Regions from separate parts of the Comamonas sp. wu1-DMT genome, predicted to be linked through region 3. Evidence: riboswitches for the same ligand, from Rfam matches in the RefSeq annotation. Region 3 holds a riboswitch; each other region holds the start of a gene.
The links. A riboswitch is a leader RNA that binds a small molecule or an ion and turns the genes downstream of it on or off. The one in region 3 is predicted to bind glycine.
Positions count from the first base shown of each region.

Region 1: linked by a shared signal. The riboswitch ahead of V8Z78_RS08305 (D-amino acid dehydrogenase) and the one ahead of gcvT (glycine cleavage system aminomethyltransferase GcvT) in region 3 are both predicted to bind glycine.
Region 2: linked by a shared signal. The riboswitch ahead of V8Z78_RS10195 (trimeric intracellular cation channel family protein) and the one ahead of gcvT (glycine cleavage system aminomethyltransferase GcvT) in region 3 are both predicted to bind glycine.

Region 1 covers NZ_JBANEM010000004.1:129,001-131,254, forward strand. Annotated here, with positions in the region: gene V8Z78_RS08300 (amino acid permease) at 1-5, opposite strand, end outside; gene V8Z78_RS08305 (D-amino acid dehydrogenase) at 106-1,374, opposite strand; glycine riboswitch at 1,546-1,645, opposite strand; gene V8Z78_RS08310 (amino acid permease) at 2,189-2,254, shown strand, end outside.
Region 2 covers NZ_JBANEM010000005.1:225,111-227,364, forward strand. Annotated here, with positions in the region: gene mnmC (bifunctional tRNA (5-methylaminomethyl-2-thiouridine)(34)-methyltransferase MnmC2/FAD-dependent 5-carboxymethylaminomethyl-2-thiouridine(34) oxidoreductase MnmC1) at 1-335, opposite strand, end outside; gene V8Z78_RS10195 (trimeric intracellular cation channel family protein) at 479-1,144, opposite strand; glycine riboswitch at 1,197-1,316, opposite strand; glycine riboswitch at 1,330-1,422, opposite strand; gene V8Z78_RS10200 (fimbrial protein) at 1,953-2,254, shown strand, end outside.
Region 3 covers NZ_JBANEM010000001.1:151,289-153,542, reverse strand. Annotated here, with positions in the region: gene gcvT (glycine cleavage system aminomethyltransferase GcvT) at 1-1,042, opposite strand, end outside; glycine riboswitch at 1,107-1,232, opposite strand; glycine riboswitch at 1,252-1,362, opposite strand; gene V8Z78_RS00665 (energy transducer TonB) at 1,451-2,041, opposite strand; gene V8Z78_RS00660 (MBL fold metallo-hydrolase) at 2,055-2,254, opposite strand, start outside.

The sequences.
Region 1 (2,254 bases), on a different contig from region 3:
CTCATGTTGTATGTCTCCGTTTTGCCATTCACACGGCAACAGCTGCCCCTCACGGAGCGCTGCGGCTGCCGTGTCTGGCTTGTTGATGAGGTTTTCAGGTCGTGGTCAGGCGCTGGCGGTGCTCAGCGTGGCCGGTCGGGGCTGTCTGCTGGCGCTGCCCATGGACTGCAGCACGAGGTCGCCGACCATGTCGGCGGTGACGGCCGACAAGGTCCAGCCCAGATGGCCGTGGCCGGTGTTGTAGAACACGCAGGGCTTGTTGTCGGGGCCCACGCGCGGCAGCATGTCCGGCATCATGGGGCGCAGGCCAGCCCAGGGCACGACGCTGCGCGTGCTGACACCGGGGAAGCACTGCTGAACCCATTCGATGAGCGGGCGGATGCGGTCGGCGCGGATGTCCTTGTTGAAGCCGTTGAACTCCGCCGTACCGGCAACTCGGAAGCGATCGTCGCCGAGGCGGCTGGTGACCAGCTTGGTCTCGTCGTCCAGCAGACTCACCACGGGGGCTGCGGCGCGGCTGGCTTCGTCCGGCAGATTCACCGTGATGGAATAGCCCTTGACCGGATAGATGTTGACGCTGTCGCCGAGCTGGGCGGCCAGGGCGCGGCTGGCCGTGCCTGCGCAGACCACCATGGCGTCGAAAGTCGAGGTCTCGGTTTCCAGGCCCTGGCGCACGGTCACGCTGGCCTGCTTGCCATTGCTGTTCACCGACACGATTTCCTGGCCGTAGCGGCATTGCACGCCCAGTCGCTCGCAGGCGGCGGCAAGGCCGCTGGTGAACTTGTGGATGTCGCCCGTGGAGTCGCTCTCGGTGAAGTAGCCGCCGTAGAAGGTTCCGGACAGGGTCGGCTCTATGGAGCGCATCTCCTGAGGTGTCACGGCGCGGCGCTCCAGACCGCCTTTGGCCAGCAACTGGGAAACCTTGCCCGCATGTTCAAAGCCTGCTCGGTCGCGGTAGATATGCAAGATGCCTTTTTGCTTCAGATCGAAGTCAATGCCTTCGCTGGCCGCCCAGTCAAACAGGTGCTCACGTGCCGCAATCGCCAGCCTGGCGGTCTCCACGGTGTTTTTCTCGTAATGGGGGATGGCAGCGAGAAACTGGCAGAACCAGGAAATCTTGTGCCAGCTGGGCCTGGGGTTGAGCAGCAGCGGAGCATCGCTCTTGAACATCCACTTGAGGCCCTTGACGATGGTGGACCAATGGGTCCAGACCTCGGCGTTCGAGGCCGAGAGCTGGCCGCCATTGGCGAACGAGGTTTCCATGGCGGCATAGCGCTGCTTCTCGAACAGGGTGACGGAAAATCCGCGGCGTGCGAGGGCGTAGGCGGTGGTCACGCCCGTGATGCCACCGCCGATGACGGCGATTGTCTTCATGATTCAGATTCCAGAAACGTCAAGGGTGGAGCCCGTGCGCAACATGCGCAGCGAACGCCCCCTCTGTTCTGGACCTGAGAGATTCACGAGGCAGGGCCTTGCGGCGCTGCTCGCTTGCTCCTTCGGTATGCCCGGCGGACGATGACGTCCGGACATTCTTCAGAGTGTGTGAAAGCGATGCCGATCCTTTGGCCTGAGAGTTTCCGGGGCGGTTGCTCCTTCGGCGCTGCATGCGCCAAGTTTGCGCTGCAGTCTCTCTCGGCATCACCGGGCTGAGAGCCTGTGGGCAAATGTAGGAAGAATGGCGGCGCCTGGATATACGGGTTTTCTAGACTTCTGCGCCAAGGCTCAGCCATGGCTGCTCATGTCGGGTCCATGCTATTTGATAGCGCCTGCCGCTTATCCTTCAAGGGAATATTGATTATTTGTCTATGAAAATGAATTTATTAAAGCGCAGTGTGCTTCTAAATTCATAGCGATAGACGCTGTCAAGTGCCGCCGAGCAGCCCCAGAGTCAGCCCCTGCATTGGCATGGCGGGTCATGGTCGGCGGTGGATTTGGGCAAAATATCGTCTTTGCCTGTCAATGGGCCCGGCGATATCACCGCTTTGCCATTGAAGCACCCGACTGGGGTGGCTGCCGATTCAGGATGCAACTGGCCTATCCGCCATGGCGTTCTGCTGTCATGGCTTCGTTCCTTTGTCCTTGTTGCCCGCGACCGTCATGGTCGCCTTTTTGCGTTGCCTGTCGCAGCGCCTGCGGGATGGTTGGGTGTTTTGTCCGGATGGGCGCAAACCATTACAACAAGACATTTATGTCCCAACCCAACTCAAGCCAGCAGCTCGCGCCGACTGGTGATGGTGACGATAACCAGCCCCGC
Region 2 (2,254 bases), on a different contig from region 3:
TCGCCAAGCGCGCGCAGTACCTCATCGGCCGGCAAAAACGCGAGCAGATCCTCGCGCGAGACAGGGTAGGCCTCCACCGAGACAAAATGCAGAATGCGCGGGCGTCTGGGATCGGCCTTCCATGCCGCCCAGGTGACCAGGAAATTCAGGCCGAAGCCAAAGCCGGTCTCCAGGATGCGCCACTGCGCTGCATCGGCCCAGGCTGCTGGCAGGTTGCAGCCACCGAGAAAAACCTGGCGGGCCTGGTCGAGGCCGCCGAACTCGCTGTGATAGCGATCGCCGAATCTGGAGCTGTAGGGGGTGCCATCCGGCATCCATGTGATCGGTTCAGACATGGAAAGTGAAACTACATGAGTAATGCATGGCGCAGTCTAGGTCAGAGCAGCCAGGCAAGGGCCGCCCCGCCGCGATGGCTGCGTCCCCCTCCTGCGTAGCAAGAGAGGGGAAAGGCGCGCAGCGCCACAGGGGGAGCTCGATCTTATTCCCAGCGCTGCTGGTACGAAAAAACCGGCAGGCGCCATTTGAAACGAATGGCGGCCAGACGGAAGGCCAGACCGCCGGCAAAACACACGATGGTGCTGATATTGGGGCTGACATCCAGATAGCGCAGGCCCAGGAACATCAGGCATACGGACAGCGACACGCTGGCATACAGCTCGCGGCGGAACACCACGGGGACCTGGTTGCAGAGCACATCGCGCAAGATGCCGCCGCTGATGCCGGTAATCATGCCGGCCATGATGATGACGATGGTGGGGTAGCCCAGCTCCAGCGCGGTATTGCAGCCGATCAGCGAAAAGGCGATCAGACCCATGGCGTCCAGCAGCAGAAACACCTGCTTGAGCCTGTGCATATGGCGTGCAATCACGGTGGTCAGCAGACCGAAGCTGATGACCAGATACACATACTCAGGGTGCTGGGTCCAGCCGATGGGGTAGTGGCCCAGCACCATGTCGCGGATGGTGCCGCCGCCCAGGGCAGTGACAAAGGCGATGACGACGACGCCGAAGATATCCATATTGCGCCGGCCTGCGGCGAGTGCGCCGGACATGGCTTCGGCGGTAATGGCCACCAGATAGATGACCAGCATGACGGTGAAGTTGGAGGCCTGGAACGAGTCCAGCAAAGAGACGGAAGGAAGCATGAAGGCACTTGAAAATAGACCAGCCACTCACATCGGCGGGAGTGTCCGGCTTGCCTCTCCCGCTGTCCTTTTACCTGAGAGTTGCGCATGAGCACCTTCGCGGTGGACATGCTTGCCCCTTCGGTGAGCCCTGCAGACTTGTGGTTGCGGGCTGCTCTCCAGTTGGCGATATCCGGGTCTTGTCAGACCCACCTGCGGTACTTATTGCCTGAGCGATTATGGGAGTTTGCGCCTTCGGCGGGAACCCTCTAAAGGCTCCGCTCTCCCGCGGGATGGGCGCGATTTTAGCCAGTTTCAGCGACTTTATTCGGGTTAATACCTGTATTGGTGTGCTTCTGCGGCCGCCGGCGCAGGGTGCGCAAGGCCGGTCCGACCCCGCCATGGCTCGCGCAAGCCCGCGTTTTCGTCTGTGAAGCCGTCTGCAATAACAAGCGGTGCTCTCGAAGAGCTCGCTCATTCTTCAGGCGTTGACAGACTGCTTAGGGACGACACGAACCTGTCGCGGCACGCAGAAGCGGCCCTTTGAGCCGGTACGTGGCGGTCATGCAATTCGAACAGCTTGTGTGGAGCGTAAAACAGCTGTTAAGGACAGGCGGCGTGCAGCAACTGGTGTTGGCGATTGCTGCCGCTTCGGTATGGGGCTGTGAGTGACTCAGGTCAGCCTGAAGCCGACCTGATTGCAAGCCTGAGTGGGGAGAAGTTCAAAACTCGGTGAGAGCCGGCTCACGCCAAGCTTTTAAGAAAAATCCTAGAAATCGCCATATGAACCACAAATACCATGCTCAGAAAAGGTATTTGTGGAATTTCAATGGCAAATCAACGATTTCGAAAACGCAAATTGATGCCAGTCATTTTGCGATTCTTGTGCACTTCGTCTCTTGTGGCTGCATCGATGACAGCACAGGCTCAAGACGCCTGCACTATCAAGCTGGAAGGCGGTCAGACAGTTTCGACGGTTGACTGGTGGCTGGAGCCGTGGGAGACAGGGTCTTTTGATCCCTCGGTTCCGCCGGGAACAGTTATTTACTCGAAGTCCGTCAGTGCCTCAGGCCCCGACGGGTTCGTCAAGTGCAACAGGAAAATCGGCCGAACTCTTTACTCCGTCGCGAC
Region 3 (2,254 bases):
TGGCGGCGTAGTCGGGCTCGACATAGGCCAGCGCCACAGGCTGGTTGAGCGTGGGGCTGAGCAGGCCGCTGGTGATGTAGCCGATATGCTGTCCGTCCATGTTTTCCAGCACGGCAGGCTCGCGTACGGGAATGCGTTCCAGCGCGATCAGGCCCACGCGCTTGCGGCGCAGCGACTGAGGGTTCTGCAATTGCTCCAGCACGATGGCCGCACCGGGAAAACCGCCCTCGCGCTCGCCGCCGGTGCGGCGAACCTTCTGCATGGCCCAGTTCAGCGCGGCTTCGACCGGCGTGGTGCTGGTGTCTATGTCGTTGCCGTACAGGCAAAGTCCGGCTTCAAGGCGCAGCGAGTTGCGTGCGCCCAGACCGATGGGGGCCACCTCGGGCTGTGCCAGCAGAGCTTCGGCAAAGGCTTCGGCAGCTTCGCCGGGCAGGGAGATTTCAAAGCCGTCCTCGCCCGTATAGCCGCTGCGCGTGATGTAGAGCGCATGGCCTTGCCAGTCGAAGTAATTGCCGGTCATGAAGAGCAGTTGCGTCACACCGGGAATCAGACGCGAGAGGGCAGTGACGGCTTGCGGGCCTTGCAGGGCCAGCAGGACGCGCTCGGGCAGTGGGACGACCTCGCAGCGGCTGGCGATGCGGCTCTGGATATGAGCGATATCGGCCTCTTTGCAGGCACCGTTGACGATGAGGAACAGATCTTCGCCGCGGTTGACGAACATCAGGTCGTCGAGAATTCCGCCTTGTTCATCGAGCAGCAGGCCGTAGCGCTGCTTGTGCAGGCCCAGGTCCATGACATCGACGGGCATCAGCGATTCGAGCGCGGCGGCGGCATCGGGGCCGCGCAACAGCAACTGGCCCATGTGCGAGACATCGAACAGGCCGGCAGCCTTGCGCGTGTGCAGATGCTCGGCCATCAGGCCTTGAGGGTATTGCACGGGCATGGCGTAGCCGGCAAACGGCACCATGCGGGCACCCAGTTTCTGGTGCAGTGCAAACAGCGGTGTGGAACGCAGATCGGAAGAGGTGTCAGCAGCAGTCACAGGCAAGCGCTCCGGTGGTCAAACCAAAATGAGTGGCCATGCATGACTGGGCCATGCGTGGCGGGCTTGCCCTGCTGTCCGCTTTACCTGAGAGATTCACTGCACGCATTGCATCGGGCAGTTTGCTCCTTCGGTGGATGCCGGCGCACATACGAAATGACGGCCTGCATCTCTCTCCAGCAAGGGACGCTGCAGGTTTGCACACCTTGCAGCGCTTGTCAGTCCTTTTGCCTGAGCGTTTTGACACCGGGTTGGGGGTCTGCGCCTTCGGCGGTGCGAGGCAGCTTCAAGCTGCAGGCACTCTCTCCTGACCTTGGCGATTCTAGCGGTGGGCAAGGGGCTTGCACCACCGAATCGGATGGATTCTGGGGTTTTCGAGCACAGATCGCTGGAATTGAGCTTGCGGTCTCACTGCGGTTCTGTGTTCATGGCGGGCGTACGAGGAACATCGATCTCCTGGCGCGGAAACACCAGTTGGTAGGGTTGTTCGAAGCAGGACGTCACGGGCTGGCCCTGGCGCATGCCGGGCTTGAACTTCCAGCGTTCGAGCGAGCGCATGATGGACTTCACGATGCGGGGATCGGTATCGGCGGGCTGGTAGGCCACACGGCCGAGTTCGCCCTGGGCCGTGACTTCCAGGCGGAAGACCACCGTGGTCTCCAGCCCGTTCGGAAACCAGTGGGCGCTGATGAAAGGCGTGGTGTGGCGGCGTGGCTGCGGTTGCCGATCGAGCTGGGCGGGGGGTGTGCAGTCTGCCTTGATCCAGGCAGGCCATTCCATGCTCTGTGGCCGCCTGTGCTGCGTGTCCAATGGCGGAGCCGGCGTCGGCTCCGGCTGCCCGGAAACTGTGATCGAGATGCCGGCATTCGGTGGTTGCTTGGGCTGGCTGCCATCGGAGAGGTGGGAGCAGGCTCCGAGCAGCAAGGCGGTCAGAGACGCGGCGCAGGCGGCGGCAAGGTGTGAGGTGCGCGAAATGTCCATGAGGACATTGTCGGCCATGCGGGTTGCACCTTCAGGGTTGCGCGGGGCGCAGATCCAGTCCCTTGCTGTCGGCCTCGGCGCAGGCGCGCCACCAGGGCGATCCGGCATGGGGGGCATCCAGGTCCAGGCGCTCACCCATCATGGGCGTGGCGATCTCTATGCCGTGCTGCCTGCCCAGGCTCAGGATCTGCTCGAAGGGGTCCCACCAGGCATGCATGGCGAGGTTGAAAG